Regions from separate parts of the Sporomusa sp. GT1 genome, predicted to be linked through region 1. Evidence: riboswitches for the same ligand, from Rfam matches in the RefSeq annotation. Region 1 holds a riboswitch; each other region holds the start of a gene.
The links. Region 1 has a riboswitch for cobalamin ahead of cobT (nicotinate-nucleotide--dimethylbenzimidazole phosphoribosyltransferase). Riboswitches for the same ligand answer to the same signal wherever they lie in the genome.

Region 1 (4,196 bases):
CCGGCGCCATTTGTACGGCAAGCAGGGCGGCTGCACTGGTGACAAGGCCATCCAGCACTACGGCGGCCCGCCCGGCAGCCGCCCCAATAATTACTCCCACCAGGCCTGCCATTGACAAACTGCCTACTTTTGTCAATACATCCAGAGGATCCTGTTTATCAGGCTCATTTACCACCCAGGACCGCCGGATAATCACCCGCTCACGGCCGGTGAGGTTTTCCAGCGGCTGTTCACTATAGCAGGAGGCAACCGCCAAACCGGAAATTGTGCCGGCTATGCCCATTTCACCCAGTCCGATTACCTGCACACCGCTGGCGATGGCCTCTGAAGCCGTTTGGATTCCCACCTTGATGGCCTGTATTGTTTGCGTTCTGGTTAATGCCGGACCTTGCAGCATATTTGCCGTACCATAAGCAATTTTTTCATGCCGGACTTGCGCGTATGGCGGCAGCTCGGCGGCAACGCCGATATCCACCAGGACCAGCTTGGCCTGCGCATGTTCGGCAAAGCTGTTAATCACAGACCGGCCCTGGCAAAAATTACTAATCTTTTGGACGGTTGGTGTCTGCTCATATCTGCCTCTGGCTGCCAGGGCGGCTTCGCTGTCGGCAGCCATAATGATAATGCTTTTTTCCAGATTGCGGGGACGGGGATGGCCTGTAACCCCAGCCAGCTGCCGGGCGATATGTTCAAAAGAATGTAAACTGTTAAGCGGCTTGGTGAGGTTATCCAATCGCAGTTGACAGCGCTCCATCGCCTGCTCATCCAAGGGTTTGATGGTTGCCAGAATATCGTTAAACATGAGTCTGCCCTCCCCGGTTACTGTTATCAAGCAAGGTAACGGCTGCCTTCAACATGTCGATGGCGACTGAAGCGCCGATGCCTTCTCCCAGCCGGACCCCCATGTCGACAAACGCTTCCCGCCCCAGACAGCGCAAGGCAATGATATGGGCCGGTTCACCGGATAAATGGGACGCAAACAGGTATTCTTTGCTTACAGGCTGGATGGCATGGGCAATCAAAGCCGCCGCCGTGGTATTAAGGCCGTCAATTATGACAGCACAGCGATTAGCGGCAGCACCAAGAACAACCCCGGCAAGGGCTCCGATCTCAAACCCGCCAACCTTGGCCAATACATCAAGCCCGTCTTTGGCATCCGGTTTATTAACCGCCAACGCCTGGCGGACAATGGCAAGTTTTACCTGCATGCGGCTGTCCGATATGCCGGTCCCCCGCCCGGTAATCTTGTCCGGCTCCAGGCCGGTAAACGCACCGACAATGGCAGCACTGGCCGTCGTATTGCCAATGCCCATTTCCCCCAGGCTAAAACAATTGTAGCCTTCACTCACCTTACTGTTGACAATCTCAATCCCGGTTTCGATTGCCTGTACAGCCTGCTCCCGGCTCATGGCCGGCCCTTGTGTAAAATCCTGAGTTCCATAAGCAATCTTCCGGTGCCACAGTCCGGGAACATAGGATAAGTCACCTGCCACCCCAACATCCACCACCACCAGGTCAGAACCGCTGAAATTGGCAAAAGCGTTGGCACTGCCCCCTTTGGCGATAAGATAATTGGCTGTCATATGCATAGTAGTTTCCACCGGATAGGCACTGATACCCTGCCGGGCAACTCCATGATCTGCAGATGTTACCACCATGCAGCTGCGGGGCAGGCGCGGCTCGGTCTCACCGGTGATGCCTGCATACTGTCTGACCATGTCTCCCAACCGGCCAAGGCTGCCTGCCGGCTTGATCAGACTATCCAGCTTATCCTGTACCTGCTGCATAATCACAGTATCCGGGGCAGTAATTTTCACTAAGGTATCTTGCAGTAAACTCATAGCAACCTCCAATTATGTTAAGTAAAGAAAACACGGCTTGCGCCAAACCTTAGGCAAAAAACAGGGGGCAAAAATAAAAGGCTCTTTTGGGCAATCCCAAAAAAGCCTTCTTTTCCATGAAGGATGTAAAACGGTGTAAGGCAGGTCTCCTGGCTCCCGGTTCATCAATACTTACGCCTTCCCCTTGACGAGTGGCCTGTGTAAGCTCTCCTCCGGTACAGTGGCGGGCCCGCGCTTATGTATGGTGTGGCCATACTCAGACTTCCCTATTCTCCCCCGGTAGTAGTACCTTGTGTCACCATCTAATCTCAAATTTTAAGTGACACAAGATACTAGCCGGCGGCACCTTAACCGTATTATGCAAAATTTCCTTAATTATAACAGAGTCCTGTAAATACCGTCAATATGAACAGGCCGGGAATATTCCCGGCCTGTTTTCTGAAAGCATGATTATCCGCAGAACCTGGCTACGGCTTAATGGTGTCTTTAAAGACTTGCTTGCCATCTTTCATTTCAATAATAACGGCATTTTTCTCTGCATCATGGGTGGCATTTAAGGTCGTCGCACCAGTGATAGCAGCAAAATCTTTGGTGGCGGCAAGCGCCTCACGGATCTTAGCCGGCTCCACACTGTTAGCGCGTTTGATGGCGTCAATCAGCAGATTGGCGGCATCATAACCCAAAACAGCCAATGCATCCGGCACTAATCCATACTCTTTTTTGTAAGCTTCAACAAAAGCTTGTGAGGTGGGACTGGTGTTATCCACCGAGTAGTGGTTGGTAAAGTAGGTGTTATTTAACGCGGCGGCTGTGCCAATTTCTATTAGTTTAGGCGAATCCCAGCCATCACCGCCGATAATGGGAACAGTAATGCCCAATTCGCGCGCTTGTTTTACAATTTTGCCTACTTCCTCATAATATCCGGGCACATACAGCACTTCAGGATTAAGGGCTTTTATTTTGGTTAAAATAGTCTTGAAATCCTGGTCCTTTTGCAAATAGGCTTCTTTGGACAAAACCACGCCGCCGCCTTTAGTAAAGGCCTCTTCAAAGAAGGTGGACAGTCCTTTGCTGTAATCACTGCTATTATCCACTAAGATAGCGGCTTTTTTAAGGTTTAAGCTATTGAGGACAAAATTAGCTCCTACCGTCCCCTGGAACGGATCAATAAAGCAGACGCGGAAAGTATAGTCTTTTACCTTATTGGTTTTTTCATCCACAGTTACTTTCGGATTGGTTGCCCCTACTGCTAAAAGCGGAACTTTGGTTGCTTCAGCTACACTGGAGGCAGCAATGGCGTTCGAACTGGCAAACATACCTGTGATGGCGACTACCTTGTCCTGAGTTGCCAGTTTGGTCATAGCGTTGGCGGCTTCAGAAGGTTCACTCTTATTATCGGCAACAACGGCGGTTATTTGTTTGCCAAGCACTCCGCCTTTGGCATTGGCTTCTTTAATAGCCATTCTGGCACCATTAGCAGAAGAAGTACCCATGGTTGCGTTACCGCCAGTCATTTCATTTAGAACACCAATTTTGATGTCATTGGAAGCGGTCCCGCCGCAGCCTGCCATAACTCCTGCCATTAACAGCACAACAGTTAGTACGGCTACTAATTTTACACTTGTTTTACGCATTACCCAATTTCTCCTCCCTTTTTTTGACCCATAAACCGCTTGCTTTTTGCCAGGCTCGCACTTGGCCGGCTAATAAAAGCAACGATTTTTTATAAAGCAGACTTAGCTTCAGGTGGGGTTTTAACCCCATCTGAAGGTTAGTTCGCCCTTATCCGGGGACTTAGTCGCTCTTACTCCCACCTGGAGAGGTGGGAGTCTTAGAGCGAGTTAGTCATCGGATAAAGTAAACTTAGCTTCAGATGGGGGTTTTCAGCCCATCCGAAGCTAAGTCTCCCTTAACCAGAAAAAATTAGACTGCCTGGTTTTTTGAAAAATCAGGCAAAAAGTATACTGTCTATATACTTTTATAGTATTTTTTTAATCCTGTTTCTTCTAGTTCTACATTATATTACATTACCCAGGCTTTTTCAAGATAACCAACCATCACAATTACTAATTATCTTTATTTTTTTCACCATTTGTACTTCCTGCAAATACACACCCCTTATTCGTCCTCCCCTATTACCCTTTACCGAAAATTCGCTTATCTTTTTCGTGAAATAACCCACCTAGTACGTAGTAAATTTGGCCAAGAGACTTCTTTACTCATTTTACCAATCCGTGTTATTATAAACATACCACTTTATAGTTAAAGGAGGTTGTTAGTTTGCCGGGCAGAAATTTATCCATTGCTATTGCCGGAAGCTATAGGAAAAACATGCGGTCAGTGCCCTAGTGGGAT
Region 2 (4,196 bases), on a different contig from region 1:
AATGATATCTGCCTGTCCCAAAAAGCGCTGCCCTTTCACGGTAATCAGCTCAGGATCTCCCGGACCGGCTCCTACAAAAAATACATTCATTGATATTCTCCCTTCATCCAGGCTGTTTCCCTATCCGGCAGCCTGCCCTTCTTTAGTACAGGTAATAATATATATCGGGTTAAGTGCTTTAAACATATTACTGGTGCCCACCGGCTGAATCCGGGTAACTTGTACACAGCAAGCCTCAACCGCATAGGCCGGACGCTGCCGCATAAGCTGGAGAGCGGCAGACAGTGTTTCTACGGTAACAGCTGTTACAATCAGGCGTCCGCCCGGTTTCAGCAATTGATCGGCCGAGGACAAAATGTCGGGCAGCCTGCCGCCACTGCCGCCGATTAAGATGACTTCCGCCGCCGGCAGCCCGGCCAGCGCCGCCGGTGCCGAACCAAGCACAGCCTTAACATTGCCGGCCGCAAACTTAGCGGCGTTGGCCTTAATCAGTTCAATCCCCTCGGGTTCGCGCTCAATGGCATATACCCTGCCTTGCCTGGCCAATAACGCTGCTTCAATGGATAGCGAACCGGTACCTGCCCCGATATCAATGACAGTGTCGGCAGCACCAATGCTGGCCTTAGCCAAAGTTAAGATGCGAATTTCCTGTTTCGTCATCGGAATGTCGCCTCTGATGAACTGCTCATCCGGAATACCTAAGCTGTGACTCATGCTTTCACCACCATTACGCTATGTTCAAAACCGGGAGTTTCTGTGGCCTCGGCTAAGGTCATAGCAGCCACCACTTCATTGTCATAAGACAAATTGGCGCATAACCAGACATGAGCCGCCTCCGGCCACCCGAATGCTAACAGGATGCGCGAAATGCAGGCCGGATTGTGCTGAGTGTCAGTCAGGATGCCCAGCTTATGGCCTGGCCGGTAACGCAGTACCTCATCAGCGGCTGTACGGCCATGCATACTGATCAGAGCGGCATCCTGCCACACTTCGGCCACCCGGGCAAACGCCAATTGGGCCGAACTAATACCGGGAATCACCGTAATACTCTCTGGCGCAAACCGTTTTCTGACTGCCACCAGCATGCTGTAAAAGCCCGGGTCGCCGGACACCATAACCACTACATCCTGACTTGCCAGCTGTTCTTCAATAAAATCAAGCACACCGTTGATATCTTTATCAATAATCCTGGTAACCTGACCGCCTGCGGCAAAGGTATCCAGCGCCCGCTTACTGCCTACCAGAACTCTGGCCTGGGCAATCCTCCGGCTAACGACAGGCAGTACATAATCAGGCGATCCGGGGCCAATGCCAACAACTACTACCTGGTACCTACATTCCATCCTAAATGGCCTCCAATTTCACGGGCTGTCTCATCAAGCCCCAGTATATCTCCCTGTAAAGTCACAATAACGGTTCCCACTGTCAAATCACCAAACACATAACGCTTTGCCCTGGCACTGGCCCTTTCGGCCAGTACAGAATAAACCTCGGTCATATTATACCGGGCGATGATTGGCATAGCAGCTTCGGTAGTAGTCGAAGCCATTATTTCTTCGATGGCCGTCTGTGGCGCTCCGTTTAGCGCCATATAGGCGGCTATTGTCTCCAGGCGGGCATCGGCCATCCGGTTATGAGTATGGAATATGCCGGCCGACACTTTAACGATTTTGCCAAGATGTCCAAATAACAACACCCGGCGCATGCCGTATTTTACTGCATTCTCCAACATATGTCCGATAAAATTGCTTGTCTGGATTACGGCAGCGGCCGGCAGGCCGCAACGGTTGATGGCTATATCCTGTCCGATTTTTCCCGGAGCAAATACTATATCTGTATAGCCTAATGCCTGCACCACACTAATCTGCGGTACAAGTGAATTTTTAAAAGCCTCTTCTGACATCGGTTCAACAATACCGGTAGTGCCAATAATCGACAGTCCGCCAACAATCCCCAATATGGGGTTAAGCGTTCTGGTCGCCAATTTCTCTCCCTCGGGAATAGAAATTGTCACAACAGCCCCTTTATCTGTTGGCAAACACTCAGTCACAGCCCTGGTAATCATGGAACGCGGCCCGGGATTTACTGCCGGTTCACCTACCGGCACAGCCAGCCCGGGTTTGGTCACCGTTCCTACGCCAATACCTGCTTTGATCATAACTCCCGGTTTATCGGTAATAATGACCTCTGCCATAATCCTAACCCCATTGGTTATATCCGGATCATCACCGGCATCTTTGATTATTGCCGCCATACCGCCGCCGGCAACCGGCCAGCTTTCGGCAACAGGTACTGTCAGCAGGACTCCTTGTGGTGAAAAAACCTGAAGAACAGTCACCGGCTGGCCCAGCCAGGCCATAACCGCAGCCTTGGCTGCCGCTGCGGCACAAGTCCCGGTGGTTATCCCTTTGCGCATTTCTTTATCGGACAATAAAAAAGCCCCCTTGAGCAGGGGGTATAACACCAAACAACATGTAAAGATTGCCTGAATATTGTACCCACACCTGCCTATCTTCCGTAGGTCCTAGCGGCATGTGTTAGAACAGGCAGGTCTCCTGACTCTGGTTCTTCGCGTACTTAGCCTTCCCAGTTTCCCAGTGGCATGTATTAAGCAGCATCCCCATTACAGTGGCGGGACCGCGCCGGTATTACACCGGACTTCCCTATTAAGCGCAAAGCACCCATTCCCTTACATGTATCAAATTTGCGATTAGTACTATTATTCCATATAGTTAATTATTTTCCTGCTTACCAGGCAGGAATTATCTAAATTAAATAATCTAAAAATTTTTCTGTATTTTTTGCGTTTTTTGTCAATTTTTAAAAGGGTTTTAGCCTATTTATTACGAAGTGTATACTGGTCAGACCATCATACCGATTAATTCGGTTATAAGGGAGTGGAGAATTTGAAAAAAGTAAGTGAAAATTGGACCCATGCGCTTACCTCCGGTACTTGTAGCGCCAACCTGTTCCCGGAGTTTGAAACCCGGGCAAAAAACGCGGCCGCCGAAGTATTTCGCGTCAAAACAGCGGCTGAAGCCAAAGAAGTCATTGCCAATTTAGTCAAATACACCAACGCCCGCAAAGTAGTAGCCGTTGACAGCCCCTTGCAACAGGCAGCAGGAATTAATGCCACCCTAACAGACCTGGGTGTAAGCCTGTACACCGAACAAGCAGATATCGCCGAGCATGCTGAAAGTGCCGACATTGGCATCTCCGCTGTTGAGTTTGGCATTGCCGAGTCAGGCAGTGTTTGCCAGGATGCGTTAGCGTTTGAAAGCAGGCTTGTCTCGATGCTGCCTCCTTTACATATTGTTTTCATGAACAGCAATAGAATTGTTCCCGGCATAACAGAAGCTATGGAAACAATCGCCAAAGTCTACGACCGCGGTTATATCAGCTTTATTACCGGCCCCAGCCGCACTGCCGATATTGAACGCGTACTGACAATCGGCGTACATGGTCCCAGCCGTTTTGTCATTATTGCCGTTGATGAAGAAGTTAACGGAGGTAAGCAATAATGGAAGCGAATAATCGTAATATAAAAAATGAAATCCAGGAAAAGTTACAGGATGAAGTGCTGCGTGGCGCATTAAGCCGCTTTGCGGAGGCCTATCCAATATCCAGGGCCAAAGCTTATGAAAATGTTGCCGATATTGAGGCTCTGCGCGAACAAGTCCGTCAAATGAAGATGAGCGCCGTTGCCGATATTGAAAACCTAGCCGATAAATTTGAAACAGAAGCTGCCAAACGGGGCGCTAAAGTGTTTCGCGCCAAAGATGGCAATGCGTTAAAAGAATATTTGATAAACCTCTGTAAAGAAAAAAATGTAAAACGAATTGTTAAATCCAAATCCATGGCTTCCGAGGAAATTCATCTTAATCACGATCTGGAAGCAGCCGGCTTGCATGTTAAAGAAACTGACCTGGGTGAATGGATTATCTCTCTGGCCGGTCATAAACCGTCCCATATGGTTATGCCAGCCATTCACTTAAACCGTGAACAAGTTGCCGGCTACTTCTCCAAAGAACTGAAGCAGGAAATTCCGACCGATATTCCGTTCATGGTTCAGGCTGCCCGCCAAGCGCTCAGAGGGGAGTTCCTGGAAGCTGATATGGGCATATCGGGCGCAAACTTCGGTATCGCTGAAAATGGCGCTATCGGGCTGGTAACGAATGAAGGCAACGCCCGCCTTG
Region 3 (4,196 bases), on a different contig from region 1:
ATTGCCCAGGAGTGTTGATTAGAGGGTGTGCCGACACGTTCTGTTAAATATGTCCCGCTCAAGCTTGTGCTCCATTTATCTTTTTGATAAGTTACTCCTCCGGTCAACTGCAAGCGTCCATATTTTCTGTCCCAATAATTTTTGGTACTATTATTACCTTCAGCTTTTACTTTAGGATCTCCATAATTAATTCCCCAATTATACGACCAGCCATTCTCCCCGCTTATATCACAAGTTAACTCAACACCAGTGTTTTTAAAATCTTCATTTTTATATTTTGTTATTCCTGTGTCCTTATTCCATGTTGCACTAATATTATCTTTAATATCAATATGATATACTGCAGCCTTCCAACTATGGCCGCCGTCTACTTTTTTCCAGCCAATTTCATAATTGATACCGGTTTGTGGTTTTAATTCCGGTGCCGGCAACAGATCATATGTACTGCCGTACATTTGGCTAAAGGTAGGTAAAATAAACGACTGACTGACACTGGCATATATATTATCCTTTTCGCCCAGTTTATGAATAAATTGTCCGGAAGCGCTAAAATTGCTGTAATCTGCATCCTTCTCAGCACCGGCAGTCCAGGTTTCGCGGGCACTTAAAATAAAAGTATTTACATCATTGAGCTTTTGTTCCCATTGCCCATAAACACCAAAAACCTTTCTTTCCTGCTCCATCCTAGCCTTAGTAGTGTATTTAACCTGGTTAAAATATTCATTCTTATAATTAAATCCGAAAATAGCATTGGCCCTGTCATTGATCTGCCAATGTTTCTGGGCGTCAATCCCATAAGTCCTGTCCTTTTGATCGGTTTTATCACGGACGTAATTTAGAGTTCCGTCACTCTTGTAATATTCAAACCCTCTTGTAGTCGGCTTATTGTGATTATAATACAGACTGGCTTTTACATTTTCATCACTATATCTAAGCTGCGCTATATTATACTTGTTTTTATAGGTTTTATCATTTTGTAAATCGCCTGCTTGCGCATCCTTTAGTTTTCTCCAGTTATCGCCAAACCAGGTCTGATAGCCATTTTCATTGTCCATATAATTATACGAAAGCGATAACTTATCATTAAAATTATATTCTACTGATACACTGTCTTTATCAGAACCCTTAAAGGTAGTCGTTCTGCCCCCGGCAGTACCCTCAGTGGCTGAAATTTTATCCAGTTTGCCCCACCTTGTCTTACTGTAGCTCAGATTCAATTTCCCCATATTAAAGGTTGCATTGTGATTTCGCTGTCCATAATTGCCAAAACCTGTCGATACCGTATTCTCAAATTGCTTTTTCATAATAATATTGATAACGCCGCCCATGGCTTCACTGCCATACAAAACCGCGCCGCCGCTTTTCACAATTTCCACCCGTTCAACATTTTCCACCGGAATGGAATCCAAATAGTAGCTGCCGGACATATTAATCGGGACTCCATTTACTAATACCAACGTACCATTACTTACGCCGCGGATAATAATTGGATTGGACATAGTAGAATAGGGATTTCCATTAGGTCCAAAAGTAGTATAGGCAATACCGGAGATTTTTTGCAAAGCCATTTGTATATTCTCAGCACCGGTATTTTTCAAATCTTGATTCGTCAAAATGGTAGTAGATGCGGGAACCTCAACATCAGGTTTTTCAGAACGGGTAGCCGTTACAATTATCGAGTCAAGGGTAAAATCCTCCACTGCACCGGCAGCCAAAGCTGCCGGCCCTCCCCCACAGCATAAGCCGGTAATGATGGCCGTGACTAACATACGCTTTTTCAGAACGCTTTTCTTTTTCATCCTCATTCTTCCTTTCATAATAAAATAAAAAACTCCCGGCCATAACAGCCGGGAGGATTCTACAGCAACAGCCAAATAAAAACTCCTGGTCTAGAACCAGGAGCAAATTCAGCAAGACAACAAAACTCACCTGGAATATATTCCAAATAAGCTAATGTAACTGTAATCTCCTCCCCATCACTCGTGGGTAAAACGGCGATCTTTAGACAGGCAGTTCTCCTGGCTCTGGATCATAGCTCTCCCAAACCTTCCCAGGACTCTCATCCCAGTGGTATTTTGGTTTGCTCCCCATTACAGTGGCGGGACCGCGCCGGTCTTGCACCGGACTTCCCTATTAAGCCCTTTACAGGGCACCTGTCTAGCAATATTCAATTCACATCATAGAAAAACACTTAACTCAATATACAACTTCACTTCACCATTTTAGCAAACATTATCAAAAATCGTCGTTTTTAGAAGATATATGTCAAAATTTACTCTGGATTATAAGGGTAAACTATATACCGGTCATATAGTCAAGTCTTTTTTCCCAGGCCTGACCACTTTTACCATCCCGTTTTCCAAATGGTAACATTGCCGGTAGCATCCCATTAGCAGCTGTGAGCCACGTAGTTAACCAGATCTCCGCTCCTTTCAGCGTATTCCTTCAAACCATATAAATAAAAACTAACCTTTCTTGACACAAACCCAATTCATCATTAATAATGAGGATAAAAGAAGTTTTTATGTTCAACCATTGTTTTATGCACCTGGATTCCTATATGTAATAAGCGTAGGAGAATACGACATATGACAATTAACAAAGAAAACTATATTACCGCCGGTGAATTGGCCTCTCTCTATGCTATTCCCAAGCAAACCTTGCTTTATTACGACAAACACGGACTATTAGTTCCAGCCTATGTCAGCGAAAACGGCTATCGCTATTACTCGGTTTCTCAATATCTCTTGCTGGAAATTATTCTAAATATGAGGAAATTGAATATTTCCATTCAGGGCATAAAGAATTATCTGCAAAACCGCAATGTTGATAATTTCGAACAGATATTACTGGCGAAAGAAAAAGAATGCAATAAAATTATAGAAGATACACTAAACATCAAAAAGAGTTTACATTTATCTTTACAAACAATAGAAAAAATACGCAAAACCCGGTTCAATCAAATTCAAGTAAACTTTCAGAAAGAAAAAATTCTATTTGTCAGTGAAACTTTAACCGAAACCATGTCTTTGCGGGAACGGTTCAGGCTTCTGTCCAAACATAATCAGACTGCCTTCTCCAAAAAACACTTCAAGGAATTTACTACCGGCTGGATCATAGATAAAGATGATTTTTTTGCAGAAAAATTCAATAAAACAATACAATATTTTACGCCGGTTTCTCATTCCATTCCTAAGAAACACTGCTTTGTCCGTCCGGAGGGATTATATCTCACCATACGCTTCCAAGGAACTTATTACCAACAAGTAGCTTCCGTATATAAGGAAATCCTCGATTTTGTGCAGCGCAATGCCTTGCAGATTGTCAGTAATGTATATGTTTTCCCGCTGAAAAACCACTGGCTTACTACCGATACAAAAACATATATCAATCAAATCTCTTTTCAGGTGGAGTACACCACCTGCTAAAACAAAAGGCGGAATTGGGCTCAGTTTCTTTAACTAAGCTCAATTCCGCCTTTTCCATCATTTAGGGTATACTCAGGCATTTCGTGCTCCCTGAACTGGATCATCATTGCCTAAGCCTTCCCGGACTCATAGCTTTCATAGCCTGGCGTAAGCTTACCACCAGTTAATCCACTTTGTGATGACATTTTCCTGCCGTATTTCCCGAGAGAATATTCCGGTATATTTCATGAGCTTCTTCAGAAGTTTTGCCGTTTTCTAACGCCTTCCGGGCATGAATCACTGCGGTACGGTATTTTTTGTGTGCTTCATCTTGAGAAATATTTTCGATATTTTTAGAGTCGAAATTCATTACTTTGCGAAAAACCTCATGAATTTCTTCCGAAGTTTTCCCGGCTTCTCGCGCCAGTTGAACATGCTTTAGTGCACTTTCATAACGATGCTTGGCATGCGGTTCATTAGGAATTTGATACTCAGGATGCTTTCTTTCCGTACTCATTATTTTCACCTCCTTAAAATATAGCTTTTCTGTCTACTTTACTCTATATAGCGGTCATATAGTCAAGCTATTCTTCAAAAGTCGTTGTTTCACAACAAATACATAAACACAGTCTCCATATCTCACATGATATAGTTGAAGTGGGACAAGGGACCTGTCCCCTTGTCCCACTAATGGCTTTATCTCGCTTTACCGGCTGCAGGCAGGCGTTTATACAGCCAATGACACAGAACACCTCCGGCAAGGCCGGTAACCAGCTGTGGCCAGCTCAT
Region 4 (4,196 bases), on a different contig from region 1:
CCTGCCAAATTCAAATTATACAAAGAAAATAACTCCAGTACCCAGGCCGGATCAAAATACAGCAGCGGCCGTCCGAGATACAATACAATCCGCTTATCCTGCAACTGGCTGCTATACTCAGCGATATGCCGGTTTAACCGCTCTGCCTCCTGCTTAATGGCAGCTTCAGCCTGCTGCTGCCGGTTGAGAAACCGGCCTAAGTTCGTCAGCCATAAAACCGTCGCCTGCCAGCCTGCCGGATAATCCCCGTCAAAAGCAGGCACTCCCAGCATCTCCTCCAGTTCCAGCCCCAGCTTGCACATCCAGGGATTGGACTGTCTTGTCCCGCTAAGCGGTACAGTCAGGGCGGTAAACGGCACCCGTCTTATATCCTCCAGTGAAGCATATGCCGGAAAATGACAATACACTTTTAGGCTAAAATAGCCCAGCAAACGTTTAATTTCCTGCACATCCATGCCATTGGGGCCGCCGCGGTCACCCAAGAGGGTTACCGTATTAACCACCTTGGGCTGGGCAATCATAAAGCGCTCTGCCAGTATTTTTCCGGCATGATAAAACCCGGCATAATAGTCGCCGTCCAGGTAACCGTAACAGGGAACAGACATCACCGGTATGCCCAGCGCCGCCTCTGCCTCGCCTGCCACCGCAGCCGTATCATCACCAATCACGCCGGCCACACAGGAATTGGCAATCAAAATATAGGCCGGCTTGTACCTTTCGGCTGCATATTCAATACATTCCCTGAGCAAGCCGGCCCCGCCGAAAATCGAATGCTCTTCCGCCAATCCACTGATGATCAGTGGTGCCGAGTACTGCTCCGGCATAAATTGCCGCTTTGCCAGTGAACGGAAATGCATTCCCAAATCCATTTCCCGGCCGATATGCCCGCAGGCTTTAGGACTATGGTAAATAACAAGCGCGCCTTCATTGTGGGAAACGGCGCGCCATACGCCCGGCATCGCACAGCTGTAACCCCGTTTGCGGGCTGTTTTCGCCCGTTTATTCATCACCATAGTCAAGCACCAGCTCCTCTAATTCTGCAAAGGACATGGGGGTCGGCACACTCAGCGCCGTATTCTCACAAATAAAACCGGCTAACTGACGGTAAATCGCCGCCTGTGGCGAGTCTGCCGCAAATTCGATGACTGTTTTACGATGAATTTCCGCTTTATTAACAGTACGATCCCTGGGAATATAGGCGACTAAAGAAGTATGCAGCCGTTTGGCAAATTCCTCAAGCAACGCCTGCTCATTAGCAATGCCGCGGCTATTGCCGATAATGCCGCCAAGCCGCACCGCCCCCCGGGCAGCATAGCGGGCCACCCCTTTGGCAATATTATTGGCCGCATAGAGTGACATGAGTTCGCCGGAAGATACAATGTAAATATCGCTGGCATAGCCTTCCCGTATGGGTACGGCAAAGCCGCCGCACACTACATCTCCCAGTACATCGTACAGAATAATGGCATCTTCAGGCAAAGCCTGCAAGGCTTTCAGCTTTTCCAGTGCCACGATTATGCCGCGTCCGGCGCAGCCTACCCCTGGCTCGGGCCCTCCGGCCTCAATACACTGTACGCCGCCAAAGCCGCTATGTACCAAGTCCTCGGTCCTAACTTCCTCCCCATATTGCTTAACCATATCCAATACCGTCTGTGAACAAACCTTCCCTAATAAAAGGCGGGTGGAATCATTTTTGGGATCACAGCCAATTTGGCAAACCTTGTGCCCCATTTCCGCCAGTGCGGCCGATACATTGGCAGCTGTCGTAGACTTGCCGATGCCGCCCTTGCCGTAAAAGGCAATCTTCTTTTGCATATGCCTTATCCGCTCCTTGTTTTATCAATTCATAAAGAAAACATGGCTTACACCAAGCTTTTGGCGGCGTGGAAGCCGCTGTTAATCCTGCTCTTTAAAAAGTTATACACTTTAGCTGGAAAAAAAAGCGCGGGTCATAATAGACCCGCAAAAACATGAAGGAGTTAGAAGAAATGGCAACTAAATAAGAAACTCCCGGTCGCCATGGCAGCCGGGAGAATTCTACAGCATAAATCCAAATAAAAACTCCTGGTCTATGACCAGGAGTAAATTCAGCAAGGCAACACAACTCACTTGGAATACATTCCAAATAAGCTAGTGCAACTGTAATCTCCTCCCCATCACTCGTGGGTAAAACGGCGATCTTTAGACAGGCAGTTCTCCTGGCTCTGGCTCATAGCTTGCCCAAACCTTCCCGAGACCTTCGTCCCAGTGGCATACCTTGGGTTCACTCCCCATTACAGTGGCGGGACCGCGCCGGCATTACACCGGTCTTCCCTATTAAGCCCTTGCGGGCACCTGGCTCATCCATATACAATTTTCAATAAACGCAGATACATTATGCTACTACTATAGTATATTGCCTGGCAGGTTTTGTCAAGCGAATTCTACCGTGGGACAAGGGGACAGGTCCCTTGTCCCACTTTGCAGACTGCCCGGTGGTTGTCAGACCGACAATTCACCCGCTCCGGGGCAACCTTTTCTCAGACCTACTCACTATACCGGCTGTACAGCCACACACTCCAGGCAAAAAAGCAAACAGACAGTACTATCAGCGTGCCTGCCGCCCATACGGCCCCGCTATTCCAGTCAGGTGCCCGCAACAGGGCATTAAGCGTACCAATGGGCGATAACCGGGCAACTACAGCCAGCCAGGGCGGTAGATTCTGCAACGGAAAAAACGAACCGCCAAAAAATATCATCGGCGTAATAAAAAAATTATTAATCAGCGAAACATCGTCAGGATGCTTAACAAGCATGCCTACAACCACCCCCATGGCGGCAAAGCAGCAAGAACCCAGAATAAGGCCGGCGACAGCCAGGACATTTAACCCGCCTACCCCAAAAGCACCCCAGGCAATGACGAAAACCAGGCTGCCAAAAAATATTCCCCGCACCGAACCTGCTGCTATAATTCCCAAAACCACTTCCCAGGCAGCCACCGGACTTAAAACCACACTTTGAAAATTACGGAAATACAGCCGTCCTGTACTCACAGAGGATGCGGTCTGTTGAAAAGAGTTTAACAACACAGTGACACCCATAATACCTTTGGCCAGAAACGGTAAATAGCCGCCATCCACATTCACTCTGCCTCCTAACCCCAGTCCAAAAGAAAACAGATAAATAAAGGGAAAAACAATAGTGGAAAATACGTAGCCCATTCTGCCGATTTTCTTCCACAGTATAATCATTTCCCGCCAAAATACTGCATACCAGCCCATCAGCCATCGCCTTCCTTAACCAGTTTAATAAACATGGACTCAAGCGCCCCGCTTGCCTGGCCATTGCCTGTCCGCTGTTTAATGCCTGCCGGCGTATCCAACAAAGCAAGACGACCGGAACGCAGCATAGCCACCTGCTCACAGAGCTGCTCGGCTTCCTCCATATAGTGTGTTGTCAATATTATGCTTTTGCCTTCACTGGTCAAAAGGCGTACAATACTCCACAATTCCTGGCGGACGTCAGGATCAAGTCCCACGGTTGGCTCGTCCAGCAGCAGCAGTTCAGGCTCAGGCAGCAGAGCCCTGGCAATCAGTGTCCGGCGCGCGGTCCCCCCTGACAGCACCCCCACCTTTATATGCCGGCTTTGCTCTAAATTAAACTTTGTCAAAACCTCTTCCAGCCGGTGTTTAAGCCGCTGCACACCAAAAAGCCTGCCATAAACCAGCAAAACCTCTTCCACCGTCAAATCCCGTTCCAGGTTATTATCCTGCGGCACCAAGCCGACTAGTTTTTTAGCAGCGAGCGGTTCCGCCAGCCTATCAAGCCCAAAAATCCGCACCGATCCGCTTGTAGCGCGCGTCAAACCGGCAATCATCTTCATTACCGTCGACTTACCCGCGCCATTAGGGCCAAGCAGGCCGAATATCTTCCCTTGCAGTATTGTCAGCGACAAATTATCAACAATTTTTCGTCCGTCATACATTTTAGTCAGACCTGTTAACTCAACGGCATAATCAAAACCTGACAACTTCTCAGACATTTTCATCAACTACTTTCCTTACTCTCGAATCTTCTCCATGGCAAATTTTTGAAGCATGTATGCCCAAGCAGAAAAAAAACGCGGGTCATAATAGACCCGCTAACCAAAGGAGTAAAAAACCACACAAATTTTGCACCCTTGACAGCAGGTTTCAGAGTGGCTTTGCTTTTATTCG

Region 2: it holds a riboswitch for cobalamin, as region 1 does, so the genes downstream of both, cbiD (cobalt-precorrin-5B (C(1))-methyltransferase CbiD) here and cobT (nicotinate-nucleotide--dimethylbenzimidazole phosphoribosyltransferase) in region 1, are expected to answer to the same signal.
Region 3: it holds a riboswitch for cobalamin, as region 1 does, so the genes downstream of both, GT1_RS21530 (TonB-dependent siderophore receptor) here and cobT (nicotinate-nucleotide--dimethylbenzimidazole phosphoribosyltransferase) in region 1, are expected to answer to the same signal.
Region 4: it holds a riboswitch for cobalamin, as region 1 does, so the genes downstream of both, GT1_RS19455 (AAA family ATPase) here and cobT (nicotinate-nucleotide--dimethylbenzimidazole phosphoribosyltransferase) in region 1, are expected to answer to the same signal.

What each region holds. Positions count from the first base shown of each region.
Region 1 is NZ_BMBX01000007.1:63,354-67,549, forward strand. It holds gene GT1_RS10535 (nicotinate-nucleotide--dimethylbenzimidazole phosphoribosyltransferase) at 1-802, opposite strand, end outside; gene cobT (nicotinate-nucleotide--dimethylbenzimidazole phosphoribosyltransferase) at 795-1,841, opposite strand; cobalamin riboswitch at 1,963-2,149, opposite strand; gene GT1_RS10545 (ABC transporter substrate-binding protein) at 2,309-3,475, opposite strand.
Region 2 is NZ_BMBX01000001.1:330,509-334,704, forward strand. It holds gene cobM (precorrin-4 C(11)-methyltransferase) at 1-90, opposite strand, end outside; gene cbiT (precorrin-6Y C5,15-methyltransferase (decarboxylating) subunit CbiT) at 121-714, opposite strand; gene cbiE (precorrin-6y C5,15-methyltransferase (decarboxylating) subunit CbiE) at 711-1,343, opposite strand; gene cbiD (cobalt-precorrin-5B (C(1))-methyltransferase CbiD) at 1,322-2,416, opposite strand; cobalamin riboswitch at 2,528-2,700, opposite strand; gene GT1_RS01765 (lactate utilization protein C) at 2,907-3,521, shown strand; gene ldhH (L-lactate dehydrogenase (quinone) large subunit LdhH) at 3,521-4,196, shown strand, end outside.
Region 3 is NZ_BMBX01000048.1:263-4,458, forward strand. It holds gene GT1_RS21530 (TonB-dependent siderophore receptor) at 1-1,799, opposite strand, end outside; cobalamin riboswitch at 1,991-2,172, opposite strand; gene GT1_RS21535 (MerR family transcriptional regulator) at 2,589-3,428, shown strand; gene GT1_RS21540 (hypothetical protein) at 3,592-3,924, opposite strand; gene GT1_RS21545 (ECF transporter S component) at 4,104-4,196, opposite strand, start outside.
Region 4 is NZ_BMBX01000030.1:15,577-19,772, reverse strand. It holds gene GT1_RS19460 (nitrogenase component 1) at 1-1,013, opposite strand, end outside; gene GT1_RS19455 (AAA family ATPase) at 1,000-1,815, opposite strand; cobalamin riboswitch at 2,171-2,353, opposite strand; gene GT1_RS19450 (ABC transporter permease) at 2,526-3,260, opposite strand; gene GT1_RS19445 (ABC transporter ATP-binding protein) at 3,260-4,021, opposite strand.